DNA from 2 places in the Streptomyces sp. NPDC044033 genome. Region 2 is predicted to be linked to the other one. Evidence: riboswitches for the same ligand, from Rfam matches in the RefSeq annotation. Region 2 holds a riboswitch; the other holds the start of a gene.
The links. Region 2 has a riboswitch for cobalamin ahead of AC07AB_RS17195 (cobalamin biosynthesis protein). Riboswitches for the same ligand answer to the same signal wherever they lie in the genome.

Region 1 (7,193 bases), on a different contig from region 2:
GAGCAGTCGTGCCACGCGCGCCATTCGTTCGGATTCCACCAGGCGCAGGTGTCGATCTCGATGGCGTTGGCGCCGTGGGCGATGGCGGCGTCCACGCCGCCCAGGGTGTCGACCCGGTGCGCGATGGCGTAGATGGCGTGCCGCTGATCGGCTGCCGACGCCGGGCTCGTACCGAACGCGGAGGCGCCGATGATCCCGCACAGCGCCGCCAGCAGCGCCAGGACTCTCCGCGGGCGGGCGCCGTGTCGAAGGTGAGTGGTCAAGGAAGGGGCTCCTTCATGCCGCAGAGCGGGACGGCGGCGAGCCGCCCGTCGATCGCGAAAATATAGCGCCCGACGGGGCATTCGTGATCGATTCCCGGTCCGCTTTCCTCGCCAAATGGCCATTTCACAGACCGAGTTGGACCCGGCCCGCATGAGCGGGCCTCTCGTGGACGGGTCGGGGGTGGTGCGGCGGCCGACCGGGCGCGGATGGTGTGCGGTCGGCGTCTTGCCAGGTCAGGGCCGGGGGAGCCGATCGGGGTATGCGCCTTATGGGGCCGCTCGCCGTCCCCTGACCAGTCGTGAGCACAGAATGGGCATCGCGAGCTCCTCGCCCCGCTGTCGTGTGAGTGCCGAGGGGCCGTACGGAGCGCGCGGTCTCGGAGCCCGGTTCGACGCTGTGGCCCAGGGCGGAGCCGCGACCGGCCCGCCTGGACGGTGCGCCCGTCACCAGCGCCTCGGCGCCGGTGACGGGCACGACTGCGCGTCAGGACTCGGGAAGCTCCGCCCGTACCGTACGGGCGGCGGTGACCAGGTTCTCCAGCGAGGCGCGCGTCTCGGGCCAGTCCCGGGTCTTCAGACCGCAGTCGGGGTTGACCCACAGGCGCTCGGCGGGGATGGCCTGGAGCCCCTTGCGCAGCAGGGCGGCGGCCTCCTCGACGGAGGGGACGCGCGGGGAGTGGATGTCGTAGACGCCGGGACCGGCCTCACGGGGGTAGCCGTGCGCGGCCAGTTCGCGTGCGACCTGCATGTGGGAGCGGGCCGCCTCCAGGCTGATGACGTCGGCGTCGAGGTCGTCGATGGCCTGGACGATGTCGCCGAACTCGGCATAGCACATGTGCGTGTGGATCTGGGTGTCCGGGCGCACGCCGCTGGTGGTGAGGCGGAAGGACTCGGTGGCCCAGGCCAGGTAGGCGGGGCGGTCGGCGGTGCGCAGCGGGAGGGTCTCACGGAGGGCGGGCTCGTCCACCTGGATGACCGAAGTGCCCGCCGCCTGGAGGTCGCCGACCTCGTCGCGCAGGGCGAGGGCCACCTGGCGGGCGGTGTCGCCGAGCGGCTGGTCGTCGCGGACGAAGGACCAGGCGAGCATGGTCACCGGGCCGGTGAGCATGCCCTTGACGGGGCGATCCGTGAGCGAGTTCGCGTACGAGGTCCAGCGCACCGTCATCGGCTCCGGGCGCGAGATGTCCCCGGCGAGGACCGGCGGGCGCACATAGCGGGTGCCGTACGACTGCACCCAGCCGTGCTGGGTGGCGAGGTAGCCGGTCAGCCGCTCGGCGAAGTACTGCACCATGTCGTTGCGTTCGGGCTCGCCGTGCACCAGGACGTCGATGCCCGCCCGCTCCTGGAAGGCGAGGACCTCGCGGATCTCGTTCTCGATGCGCTCCTCGTAGCCGGCCGCGTCGATGCGGCCGGCGCGCAGGTCGGCGCGGGCGGCGCGCAACTCGCCGGTCTGCGGGAAGGAGCCGATCGTGGTGGTCGGCAGCAGCGGCAGGCCGAGGTGGGCCCGCTGGGCGGCGGCGCGCTGCTCGTACGGCGCCGAGCGGCGGCCGTCCGCGTCGGTGACGGCGGCGGCGCGGGCCCGTACGGCCGGGTCCCGGGTGATCGGGGAGTTCGCGCGGGACGCCAAGTCGGCCCGGTTGGCGGCGATCTCAGTGGTGATCGAGTCCGTGCCCCGCGCGAGGCCGCGGGCGAGCGTGACGATCTCCGTCGTCTTCTGCCGGGCGAAGGCCAGCCAGCGCAGGATCTGCGGGTCGATGTCGCGCTCGGCCGCCGCGTCGATCGGTACGTGCAGGAGCGAGCAGGAGGCGGCCACGTCGACGCGGTCGGCGAGGCCGAGCAGGGTGGCGAGGGTGGACAGGGACTGCTCGAAGTCGTTGATCCAGATGTTGCGGCCGTTGACGACGCCCGCGACCAGGCGCTTGCCCGGCAGGCCGCCGACGGCGGCGAGGGCGTCCAGATTGGCGGCGGCGGCCTCGGTGAAGTCGAGCGCGAGGCCGTCCACCGGGGCCTTGGCGAGGACGGGGAGCGCGTCGCCGAGCCGGTCGAAGTAGGAGGCGACGAGGAGCTTCGGCCGGCCGGTGAGCGTACCCAGGTCGCGGTAGGCGCGGGCGGCGGCGTTCAGCTCGGCCGGAGTGCGGTCCTGGACCAGGGCCGGCTCGTCGAGCTGTACCCACTCGGCGCCCGCCGCGCGCAGGTCGGCGAGGACCTCGGCGTACACGGGCAGCAGCCGGTCGAGGAGGGTGAGCGGTTCGAAGTCGGCGGCGACGCCGGGGGCGGGCTTGGCCAGCAGGAGATAGGTGACGGGGCCGACGAGGACGGGGCGCGGGGTGTGGCCGAGCCCGCGGGCCTCCGTCAGCTCGGCGACCTGCTTGGTGGAGTCGGCCGCGAAGACCGTGTCCGGCCCCAGCTCCGGTACCAGGTAGTGGTAGTTGGTGTCGAACCACTTGGTCATCTCAAGGGGGGCCACGTCCTGGTTGCCGCGCGCCATGGCGAAGTAGCCGTCGAGCACGTCGGCGTCGACGGCGGCGCGGTGGCGGGCGGGGACAGCGCCGACCATGACACTGGTGTCCAGGACGTGGTCGTAGTACGAGAAGTCACCGGTCGGTACCTCGTCGATGCCGGCGTCGGTCAACTGCTGCCAGTTCGCCCGGCGCAGGCCCTCGGCGGTCTCCCGGAGGGCGTCGGCGGTGACGCGGCCCTTCCAGTAGCCCTCGATGGCCTTCTTCAGTTCGCGGTGCGCGCCCTGGCGGGGGTAGCCGTACACGGTGGCCTGTGCTGCCGCGGCTGCGGACTTCGCTGTCACGGAAATCTCCTTCGCGAGATGACTCCTGAGAACCCCGGGGACGGGACACGGGCGCGAAGGGTGACGGACCAGGCGGGCGGACCCGCGCCTGCTGCGCGGTGCTCTCCACCTGATATGCACGCCGACCCGCCCACGAGGTCACCGGGATCTCCGCACGCAATCGGTCGCGTACGGGCAACGGGCAGGTCTTCGGACTCGCGGGCACACCTGCCGAGGCAGATTCCTACTGGCCGTCGCTTCCCGGACCCGTGGCCGGATCCAGTGCGTATGACGGCGGTCGTTCCCGCTCACCGCTGCGGGGCAGTCCCGGATTCCCACCGGGTTCCCTCTTGCGACGCGTCTGCCTGGCGAGCAGGGCGAACCAGCTGCACGGGCCAGCCTAGAGGGCGGACGCTTCCGTGGGCACCACTGTTCACATCCCGGAACGTGACGTGGGACACGGGGTGCGCCGCCGCGTGCGGGCGGCCGGCCGAAGCGGCCGAAGCGGGGGGTGGACTTACTAGGACGTCCAACTATATCTTCGTGGCACAAGGTCCGCGGTGCAGGGAAGCCGGTGTGAATCCGGCACGGTCCCGCCACTGTGACCGGGGAGCGTGCTGTCGTCCACACGTCACTGGCGAGGTCTGCCGGGAAGACGGGCGGCGCGTGGAGATCCGGGAGTCAGGATACCGGCCGCGGAATGTTCCGTGTTGTCCACGAGGATGGAGCAGACACGCATGGCACCGGTCCGTACCCGCGACCCTGGTGATCCGGCGGAGCGCACTCGACTCACCCCGCGCTCATAGACCTTCGCGGCCCCGGCGGCCTTGACATCCGTCCGGCGGCCCCGACGCTCGCTGTCCCGCGGCCCGCGGGGGGGGGGGGGGGGAAAACACACCCCCCCCCCCCCCCCCCCTCCCCCCCCCCCCCCCCCCCCCCCCCCCCCCCCCCCCGCCCGCCGCGCCGTCCTCGGATCTCCCCTGACGAGAGCAGGCACCCATGGTCCGCGAACTCACGCACTTCATCGGCGGCAAGCACACCGCCGGCACATCCGGCCTCTTCGGCGACGTGTACGACCCCAACACCGGTGCGGTCCAGGCCCGCGTCCCGCTCGCGGGCCGCGCCGACACCGAGGCGGCGATCGCCGACGCGCTCACCGCACAGCAGGAGTGGGGCGCGTGGAACCCGCAGCGCCGCGCCCGGGTCCTGCTGCGCTTCCTCCAGCTCATCGAGGACGAACGCGACTCCCTGGCCCGGCTGCTCTCGGCCGAGCACGGCAAGACCGTGGCCGATGCGCACGGCGACATCCAGCGCGGCCTGGAGGTGGTCGAGTTCGCCGCCGGGATCCCGCACCTCCTCAAGGGCGAGTTCACGGACAACGCGGGCACCGGGATCGATGTGCACTCGCTGCGCGCCCCCATCGGCGTGGTCGCCGGGATCACCCCGTTCAACTTCCCCGCGATGATCCCGCTGTGGAAGGCGGCACCCGCCCTCGCGTGCGGGAACGCGTTCATCCTCAAGCCTTCCGAGCGCGACCCGTCCGTACCGCTGCGGCTGGCCGAACTCTTCCTGGAGGCCGGCCTGCCGCCCGGCGTCCTGAACGTCGTCAACGGCGGCAAGGAAGCGGTCGACACCCTCCTGGAGGACCCCCGGGTGGGCGCGCTCGGATTCGTCGGCTCCACCCCCGTCGCCGCGCACATCTACGCCACCGCCGCCGCCCACGGCAAGCGCGCCCAGTGCTTCGGCGGCGCCAAGAACCACATGATCGTGATGCCGGACGCCGACCTCGACCAGGCCGTCGACGCGCTCATCGGCGCCGGATACGGGTCGGCGGGCGAGCGGTGCATGGCGATCTCGGTGGCCGTACCGGTCGGCGAGGAGACGGCCGACCGGCTGGTCGCCGCGCTCAAGGAGCGTATCGGCACGCTCCGCATCGGCCGCAGCGACGACCCCGAAGCCGACTTCGGCCCGCTGGTGAGCAGGGACGCGCTCGACCGGGTCCGCCGCTACGTGGACATCGGCGTCAACGAGGGCGCCGAACTCGTCGCCGACGGCCGGGGGTTCACCCTGCCCGGCCACGAGGAGGGGTTCTTCGCGGGCGCGTCCCTCTTCGACCGGGTCACCTCGCGGATGCGGATCTACCGCGAGGAGATCTTCGGCCCCGTCCTGTGCGTCGTACGCGCCGCCGACTACGAGGAAGCCCTGCGGCTGCCCAGCGAGCACCCGTACGGCAACGGCGTCGCGATCTTCACCAGGGACGGCGACACCGCCCGCGACTTCACCCGCCGGGTGAACACCGGCATGATCGGCGTCAACGTCCCCATCCCGGTCCCCGTCGCCTACCACACCTTCGGCGGCTGGAAGCGGTCCGGCTTCGGCGACCTCAACCAGCACGGCCCGGACGCCATCCGCTTCTACACCCGGACCAAGACCGTCACCTCGCGCTGGCCCTCGGGCGCCAAGGAGGGCGCGAGCTTCACCCTTCCCACCATGGGATGAGCGCCATGACCGGCACCGCACTCACCGAAGACCAGCAGGCCCTCGTCGAAGCCACCCTGGACTTCGCGGAAGACCATCTGGCGCCCCGCGCCGTCCAGTGGGACCAGGACAAGCACTTCCCGCTCGACGTGCTGCGCAAGGCGGCCGGACTCGGGCTCGGCGGAGTGTACGTACGGGAGGACGCGGGCGGCAGCGGTCTCACCCGGGCCGACGGCGTCCTCATCCTCGAAGCCCTCGCCTCCGGCTGCCCGTCCATCGCGGGCTACGTCTCCATCCACAACATGGTCGCCTGGATGATCGACGCCTACGGAGACCAGGAGCAGCGCGCACGGTGGCTGCCCCGCCTCTGCGCCATGGACGACCTCGGCAGCTACTGCCTCACCGAACCGGGGGCCGGATCGGACGCCGGGGCCCTGCGTACCCGGGCGGACCGCGACGGCGACCACTACGTGCTGAGCGGAGTGAAGCAGTTCATCTCCGGCGCGGGCGCCGCCCAGGTGTACATCGTCATGGCGCGCACCGGCGAGGACGGCCCCCGCGGAATCTCCGCCTTCGTGATCGAACGGGACGACCCCGGCCTCTCGTTCGGGCCCAACGAGAAGAAGATGGGCTGGAACGCCCAGCCCACCCGACAGGTGGTCCTGGACGGCGTCCGGATCCCCGCGGACCGGCTGCTGGGCAGCGCGGGCGACGGCTTCCGGATCGCCATGAACGGGCTCAACGGCGGCCGGCTCGGCATCGCCGCCTGCTCCCTCGGCGGCGCCCGCAGCGCCCTCAACAAGAGCCTGGCCTACCTCGCCGACCGGGAGGCGTTCGGCGCCCGGCTGCTCGACGCGCAGGCCCTCCAGTTCCGGCTCGCCGACATGGCGACCGAACTCGCCGCCGCCCGCGCCCTGGTCCACCAGGCCGCCCAGGCCCTGGACCGCGGCGACCCCGAGGCGCCGCAGCTGTGCGCGATGGCCAAACGCTTCGCCACCGACACCGGCTACTCCGTCGCCGACCGCTCCCTCCAACTCCACGGCGGATACGGCTACCTGAACGAGTACGGGATCGAGAAGATCGTCCGCGACCTCCGCGTCCACCAGATCCTGGAAGGAACCAACGAGATCATGCGCGTCATCGTGGCCCGCGGCCTGACGGAGGCGTTCCGGTGACCGCCGCCGAGCACGCCGACGAGTCCGTACTGCTCCGTACCGAGGGCCGCGCCGCTTATCTCACGCTCAACCGGCCCCAGGCCCTCAACGCCCTGACCCACTCCATGGTGCGGCGCATCGACGAGGCGCTGACCGGCTGGGCGAGCGACCCCGCCGTGCGGACCGTGGTCATCACCGGCGCCGGCGGGCGCGGCCTGTGCGCGGGCGGCGACATCCGCTCCATCTACGAGGACGCCCGTGCGAACGGCACGGCCTCCGCCGCCTTCTGGCGGGACGAGTACCGGCTCAACGCCCGTATCGCCCGCTACCCCAAGCCGTACGTCGCCGTCATGGACGGCATCGTGATGGGCGGCGGCGTCGGCGTCTCCGCGCACGGCAGCGTCCGCATCGTCACCGAGCACTCCCGGATCGCGATGCCGGAGACCGGCATCGGCTTCGTCCCCGACGTGGGCGGCACCTATCTGCTGGCCCTCGCGGGAGGCGAGCTCGGCACCC
Region 2 (7,193 bases):
GCCAGTGCGTGCCCCACACGGCCCCCACCCGGCAGCCGTCCAGGAACTCCTCGTCCCCGCCCGCCACTTCGGCGACCCCGTGGTGGATCTCGTACCCCTCCACGTGCTCGCCCAGCGCCGTGCCGGCGGGCCTGGCCAGGGTCTTGCCGGGGGCGAACCGGACCCGTACCGGCAGCAGGCCCAGCCCCGCCACCGTCCCGGCCTTCGACTCCACGTCGTCCTCGATGCGCTCGCCCAGCATCTGGAACCCGCCGCAGACGCCCAGCACCGGCCGCCCCTCCCGGGCCCGGCGCACGATGGCGTCGGCCAGCCCGCGCTCGCGCAGCCAGGCCAGCGCCCGTACCGTGCCGCGCGTGCCCGGCAGGACCACCAGATCGGCGTCGACCAGCTCCTCCGCCCGGTCCACGAACCGCACGACGACGCCCGGCTCGGCGGCCAGCGCGTCCACGTCCGTGAAGTTCGACATCAGCGGCACCGCGGCCACCGCGACGCGCAGCACGTCGGCGCCGTGCGGCGGCGCGACGACGCTCTCGCGCACCGCGCCGCGCATCGAGACCCGCAGCCCGTCCTCCTCGTCGATGCCGAGCCCGTGCGCGTACGGCAGGACGCCCACCGTCGGCCGCCCGGTGAGGTCCCGCAGCATGTCCAGGCCCGGTTCGAGCAGCGTCACGTCGCCGCGGAACTTGTTGACCAGATACCCGGCGATGAACCGCTGGTCCGCCTCGGAGAGCAGCGCCGTCGTGCCGAAGAACGACGCGAAGACGCCGCCGCGGTCGATGTCGCCGACCACGATCACCGGCAGCCGCGCGGCCCGCGCGATGCCCATGTTGACGATGTCCGTGCGGCGCAGATTGATCTCGGCGGGGCTGCCCGCGCCCTCGCAGATCACCGCGTCGTGCGTGCGGCGCAGCTCCTCCAGGCACTCCGTGACGGTGCCGAGCAGCTGCTCCCGCCCGGTGTACCGGGCCTCTTCGCCGTCGCCGAAGTAGCCCTGCGCGCTGAGTTCGCCCACCGGCTTGCCCATCAGCACGACCTGGCTGCTGCGGTCGCTGCCGGGCTTGAGGAGCACCGGGTTCATCAGCGCGCTCGGCTCCACACGCGCCGCCGCGGCCTGCATCGCCTGGGCCCGCCCGATCTCCGCGCCCTCGCGGGTCACGAAGGAGTTCAGCGACATATTCTGGGCCTTGAACGGGGCGACCTTGACGCCCTTGCGGACCAGCCACCGGCAGATCCCGGCCGTCACCACGCTCTTGCCCGCGTCCGAGGTGGTCCCGGCGACGAGCAGCCCCCCGCCCAGCCTGCCGCCCGCTCCGTGCATGTCGGCTCTCACCGGTCTCTCCTCGCTGCTGGGAAGCCCGCCTGTGGGAGGTCCCCCTCCGGGGCGTACGCGCGCGCCCCGGCCCCGCGGACCCGGGCGGCCCTCGGAAGTCTGCCCGGCGCCCGGCGCCCGGCCGCCTCGCGGGTACGGGACACGGCGCCCGTCCGTCCGTCCGTACGCGTCCGCGGGGCGCGTCCCGCCGTCGCCGTCGCCGTCGCGACGGCCGCCCGGCCCGCGACCGCGACGGCCAGCGCCAGCAGGGAGACCCGGCGCGAGAGCCGTACGGCCCGTTCGATGTCCTCGACGCCGACCGGGCGCAGCTCCGCTCCGAGTACGGGCCGGTGTTCGACCCGGCCCTGGTAGGCGAGCGTGCCGCCGAGGCGGACGCCGAGCGCGCCCGCGAAGGCGGCCTCGACCGGGCCGGCGTTGGGGCTCGGGTGCTTGGCCGCGTCGCGGCGGGCCACGCGCCACGCGCCGCGCGGATCGGGCCCGGCGACGGCGGCGAGCACGGCGGTCAGCCGCGCCCCCGGCCAGCCGGCGACGTCGTCGAGGCGGGCGGCGGCCCAGCCGAACCGGCGGTAGCGCGGCGACTTGTGGCCGACCATCGCGTCCAGGGTGTTGACAGCGCGGAAGCCGACCAGCCCCGGCACCCCGCCGACGGCCCCCCACACCAGCGCGCCGACCACCGCGTCGGAGGTGTTCTCGGCGACCGACTCCACCACGGCGCGCGCGATCTGCCGCTCGTCCAGCTCCCGGGGGTCGCGCCCGCACAGGTGCGGCAGCCGCTCCCGGGCCGCCGCGAGGTCCCCGGCGGCCAGCGCGCCGCCGACCGCCCGCGCCTCCCGGCCCAGCGAGGCGCCGCCGAGCACGGCCCAGGTGGCGGCGGCGGTCAGCGCGGCCTCGGCGGCGCGGGGCGCGGGCGCGGTGCGTACGGTACGGGCCAGCAGCGCGGCGCCCGCGGCGGCGCCGCCCGCGCACAGCGCGGTGTGCAGCGCGCCGGGGCCGCGGTGGTCGCGCCACAGGAGGCGTTCGGCCGCGGCGGCGGCGCGTCCGAAGGCGGCCACCGGGTGGCCGCGGCGGGGGTCGCCCGCGAGGAGGTCGCCGAGGAAGCCGAGCGCGGCGCCGTACGCGAAAGGGGCGTGACCGGCACGCATCCGTAGTGTCCTCACTCAGGGTCCGCGCCCTGGCTCGACGTGACCGGCGACCAGAGTCTCCTGGCTCCCGGATCCGCGCTTTCCCCGGCCTTCCAGCTCGGTGTCGGCGAGCCGTGGCCTGTGAGTGATGGGGGAGCGCTCCCCGGTAACAGTGGCGGGACCGCGCCGGATTCGCACCGGCTTCCTCTGCTGTCGCCGTTTGGCTCCGGAAGTCCACCATGGGCCGGGAACGGCCGTCAACTCACGCTTGACCTGCGACGAGGGAGTGTGCGGAGGCACACAGCGGGAAGCGCGGAAGGGCCCGCCGGGCGGCGTCGCTGAAACGCTCCGCCGCCCGGCGGGCCCGAAGGCGCTGCCGCCGCCCCGCTCAGGCGACGATGAGGTAGATGCCGTACGCGACGACCGCCGCGCACAGGGCGAAGCAGGCGTACGCGCCCGAGCGGGCGAGGGCGCCGGGGCCGCCGGTCGCGGCGGCCGTGCCGTCCCCCTGTTCCCGCGGCTTGCGGGACGTGCCGACGATGCCGAGCGTGAACACGCCCACCATGCCGACCGTCACCACGAGGCTGACGCCGAAGACCTGCCCGAGGGCTGCCCAGTCGATGTTCATGGCGTGGGTCCTGGTTCCTTAGCTGGTGCCCGCGGTGGCGGGGGCGAGGTCGTGGGGCCGGGCGGTCGGCACGTCCGCCGCGGTGAGCTGCCCGGCGGGCGGCGGGGCGACGCTCTGGAGCGCGGCGGTGACCACGCCGGCCGGCTCGGCGGCCGGGGCGTCCGCGGCGGCGGGCTCCGGCGCGTTCACATTGGTGTGGTCCACCGGCTTGCGGCGCGCGGCCGCCCAGATCGCGCCGCAGACGGCGAGGGCGAGGACGGCGACCGCGGTGATGCCCCAGTCGCCCTGGTCGGCGAGGAACGCCGCGCCGCCGGAGACGAGGGCCGCGGCCGGGAGCGTCAGGCACCAGGCGATGACCATACGGCCGGCCGTCGACCAGCGGACGACGCCGCCCTTGCGGCCGAGGCCGGAGCCCATCACCGCACCGGAGCAGACCTGGGTGGTGGAGAGCGCGAAGCCGAGGTGGGAGGAGGAGAGGATCACGGCGGCCGCGCCGGTCTGGGCGGCGAAGCCCTGCGGCGGCTGGATGTCGGTGATGCCCTTGCCCATGGTGCGGATGATGCGCCAGCCGCCCAGGTAGGTGCCGAGGGCGATGGCGAGACCGGCCGAGACGATGACCCACAGCGGCGGGTCGGCGTGCGGGGCGACGACGCCGCCGGTGACCAGCGCGAGGGTGATCACGCCCATGGTCTTCTGCGCGTCGTTGGTGCCGTGGGCGAGGGAGACCAGGGCGGCGGAGGCGATCTGGCCCGCGCGGTAGCCCTTGGCGGTGTCCCGTTCGTCGCGGTTGCGGGCGACGCGGTAGGTCAGGCGGGTGGCGAGCAGCGAGGCGAGGCCGGCGACGAAGGGGGCGGCCACCGCCGGGATGACGACCTTCATGATGACGGCGTCGCCGTTGACCCCGCTGGTGCCGACGGAGACCAGGGTCGCGCCGATCAGACCGCCGAAGAGGGCGTGCGAGGAGCTGGAGGGGAGCCCGGCCAGCCAGGTCAGGAGGTTCCAGACGATCGCGCCGACCAGGCCGGCGAAGATCACCTCGGGTCTGATGCCCGCGCCCTCGTCGATGATCCCGCCGGAGATGGTCTTGGCCACCTCGACGGAGAGGAACGCGCCGACGAGGTTCAGGGCCGCCGACATCCCCACCGCGGTGCGGGGGCCCAGGGCGCCGGTGGAGATGGTGGTGGCCATGGCGTTGGCCGTGTCGTGGAAGCCGTTCGTAAAGTCGAACACCAAGGCCGTGACGATCACGATCCCGATGAGAAGCGTGATGTGTTCCATTCACCCAGGCAATCAGTTTGGTGAGCAGTTACGCGGCGAACCTAAAGAGCCTTGATGAACGGAAGATGAACTGGAACGGGCGTGGTGGTGACGCCAACCGGAGTGGCGCGGCGCCCGGCGTCCCGGAAGCCGCGCCGCGGCGGTGCGGGGGTTGGGCGGCGGCCGGACGTTCACCCGGAGGCGAGCTGCCGCAGCCCCTTCATCGTGCCGTTGAACACGTCCTGGTCGCCCGGCAGGAGTCCGCGGTTCGCGTGCTGCCAGAAGGTCGCGAACGACCAGCCGGTGGGCATCGGCCCCGGCGAGTCGTGCCAGTTCGCCAGCCACAGCGGATGGTTCGCCGCGAAGGCCGCGCTGCCGCCCGTGCAGCTGTTCCACCAGCGGGCCGTCGTGTAGATCACCGGACGGCGGCTCGTACGCCGCAGCACCTCGCCGCTGAAGGACGAGATCCAGCGCACCATCTCCGTCCGGTTCAGCCCGTAGCACTTCTTCCCGCCGTACGGATTCCCCTCGATGTCCAGCGCGGGCGGCAGGGTCCAGCCGTCCGCCCGCCACGCGCCGCCGTGCCGCAGGAAGTACGCGGCCTGCGCGCGGCCCGAGGAGCGGCTGGGCACCCCGAAGTGGTACGCGCCGCGCAGCAGCCCGGCCTTCCGCGAGCCGTTGTACTGCTGCGTGAAGTACGGATTGCGGTAGTTCGTGGCCTCGGTGGCCTTCACATAGACGAAGCTCGCGCCGTCGGCGCGGACCGTCGGCCAGTGCACGTTCTTCTGGTGCGAGGACACATCGTGGCCGCGCGGCTTGGCCCAGGCCGCCGCCGGGGAGCTCTCGGCGAGGACGGCGGCTCCGAGAGCGAGCGCGGCGGCCGAGGCGGAGGCGGCGATCAGCCTGCCCCGCCGCCGCGGATGGTTGTCATGGTCCGTGTTTCCGCCCGGGAGGCGGAGCGCATGACACATCGCGGCAAGGTTCGTGGATGTCATGACCAACACCGTCGATCACCAGCCAATCACAGTAAGTCGCTTATCAGGCCCTCTATAGCGGATTCCGGAGGCTCCGGGTCCGCGCTGGAGCGCCGCCCGCCGCCGCGCCCCCTCGACGCCGCCTGTTCGGCCCCCTCCGGCCGCCCCCGCCGCGGCCCCGGTCCGCGACTCGCCCGCGGCCCGCCCGGCCCCCGTACGATCGCGCGACGGAACGCGACGGAAGCGGACGCAAGCGCACGGAATCCAGTGGAGGCGAAGGCTCATGACGGACCGCACCGCGGTGGAACGGACCTGGGCCGACGTGGTCGCCACGGCCCGCCGGACGGTCGCCGACGGGCTCGTCGTCGGCACCTCGGGCAATGTCTCCGCCCGCGCCGGCGACCTGATCCTCGTCACCCCCAGCGGGGTCCCCTACGACAGGCTCGGTGTTGACGACGCCGTCGCCGTCGACCTCGACGGCCGCCAGGTGCTCGGCGAGCTGATCCCCACCAGCGAACTCCCCATGCACCTCGCGATCTACCGCGAGACCCCCGCCCAGGCCGTCGTCCACACCCACGCCGAACACGCCACGGCCGTCTCCACGCTCGTCCCCGAGCTGCCCCTGATCCACTACATGGCCGCCGCGCTCGGCGGTCCCGTCCGCGTGGCCCCCTACGCCCTCTACGGCACCCGGGAGTTGGCCGAGAACATGCTCCGCGCCCTCGACGGCCGCACCGGCTGCCTCCTCCAGAACCACGGCACCGTCACCTACGGCGACACCCTCGGCCAGGCGTACGACCGCACCGCCCAGCTCGACTGGATGTGCCGGGTCTGGCTCACCGCCGCCGCCCAGCCCGGCCGCACCCCCACCCTGCTGACCGGCGAACAGCTCCAGCAGGTGACCGAGAAGCTCCGCGGCTACGGACAGCGCGACTGAGCCGGAGCGCCCCGCGCCGTACGCGCCCGAGCCGTGCCCGCAGGACGCACCGCCCGCGCCGTACGCGCCCGAGCCGTGCCCACCGGTCGCACCGCCCCGCGCCGCACGCGCCCGAGCCGCGCCCACCGGTCGTACCGCCCCGCGCCCGCGGCAGGCCCGCCCACGCCCGTACCGCCCGGCCTGAACCGGCCCGCCCCGGAGCCCGCCGCGCCGCGCCCCTTCACCCGGCCGCGCCCGCCCACTGGCCGTGCCACCCGCACGCACCCACACTGAGGAGGATGCGCCTGCGTACAGCGGCGGCCGCGGCCGTCACCACCGTGCTCGGTGCCGGGGCCGCCGCAGTGGCGGCCGGACGGTACGCCAGCGATGCTGCCCTCAAACCCGCACCGGGCCGCCCCTTGCCGGGCGACCCGCAACTCACCGTGCACGCCATCGCGGCCGGCCAGATCACCCTGAGCCGCACCCTCGCCTCGCTCCGCCCCGGCACGTACGGACTCACCGGCCCCGGCTGCCACGCCGTCGTCGGGCCCGTCGTCGAAGGCGCCCCGTCCCCCGCCGCCTGCGTCGTCCGCCGCCTCGAACGCGTCACCCACGGCAGGCTCGAACCCGGCCTGCGCATGCGGCTCACCCCCCAGGCGTATGTGGGCAACCCGCGCGACGCGCTCGGCCTCGACCACGCCGACGTCGACGTGCCCGGCGAACTCGGCACCCTGCCCGCCTGGTTCGTGCCCGGCGCCCGGGACATCTGGGTCATCACCACGCACGGCCTCGGCACCACCCGCGAACACCCCATGGTGGTCATGCCGTTCCTGCACGGGCAGCAGCTGCCCGTGCTGGACCTCGCCTACCGCGGCGACCCCGGCGCGCCCCGCCAACCCGACGGCATCGGCCGCCTCGGCGACACCGAATGGCGCGACCTGGACGCCGCGATCCGCTACGCCGTGCG

Region 1: linked by a shared signal. The riboswitch ahead of metE (5-methyltetrahydropteroyltriglutamate--homocysteine S-methyltransferase) and the one ahead of AC07AB_RS17195 (cobalamin biosynthesis protein) in region 2 are both predicted to bind cobalamin.

The regions. Positions count from the first base shown of each region.
Region 1 is NZ_JBWKFF010000019.1:20,909-28,101, reverse strand. It holds gene AC07AB_RS29155 (PI-PLC domain-containing protein) at 1-263, opposite strand, end outside; gene metE (5-methyltetrahydropteroyltriglutamate--homocysteine S-methyltransferase) at 748-3,066, opposite strand; cobalamin riboswitch at 3,230-3,447, opposite strand; cobalamin riboswitch at 3,587-3,757, shown strand; gene AC07AB_RS29145 (CoA-acylating methylmalonate-semialdehyde dehydrogenase) at 4,045-5,544, shown strand; gene AC07AB_RS29140 (acyl-CoA dehydrogenase family protein) at 5,550-6,698, shown strand; gene AC07AB_RS29135 (enoyl-CoA hydratase/isomerase family protein) at 6,695-7,193, shown strand, end outside.
Region 2 is NZ_JBWKFF010000008.1:248,513-255,705, forward strand. It holds gene AC07AB_RS17190 (cobyric acid synthase) at 1-1,318, opposite strand, end outside; gene AC07AB_RS17195 (cobalamin biosynthesis protein) at 1,327-2,472, opposite strand; cobalamin riboswitch at 2,526-2,659, opposite strand; gene AC07AB_RS17200 (hypothetical protein) at 2,840-3,079, opposite strand; gene AC07AB_RS17205 (inorganic phosphate transporter) at 3,098-4,357, opposite strand; gene AC07AB_RS17210 (lysozyme) at 4,528-5,331, opposite strand; gene AC07AB_RS17215 (class II aldolase/adducin family protein) at 5,594-6,247, shown strand; gene AC07AB_RS17220 (alpha/beta hydrolase) at 6,526-7,193, shown strand, end outside.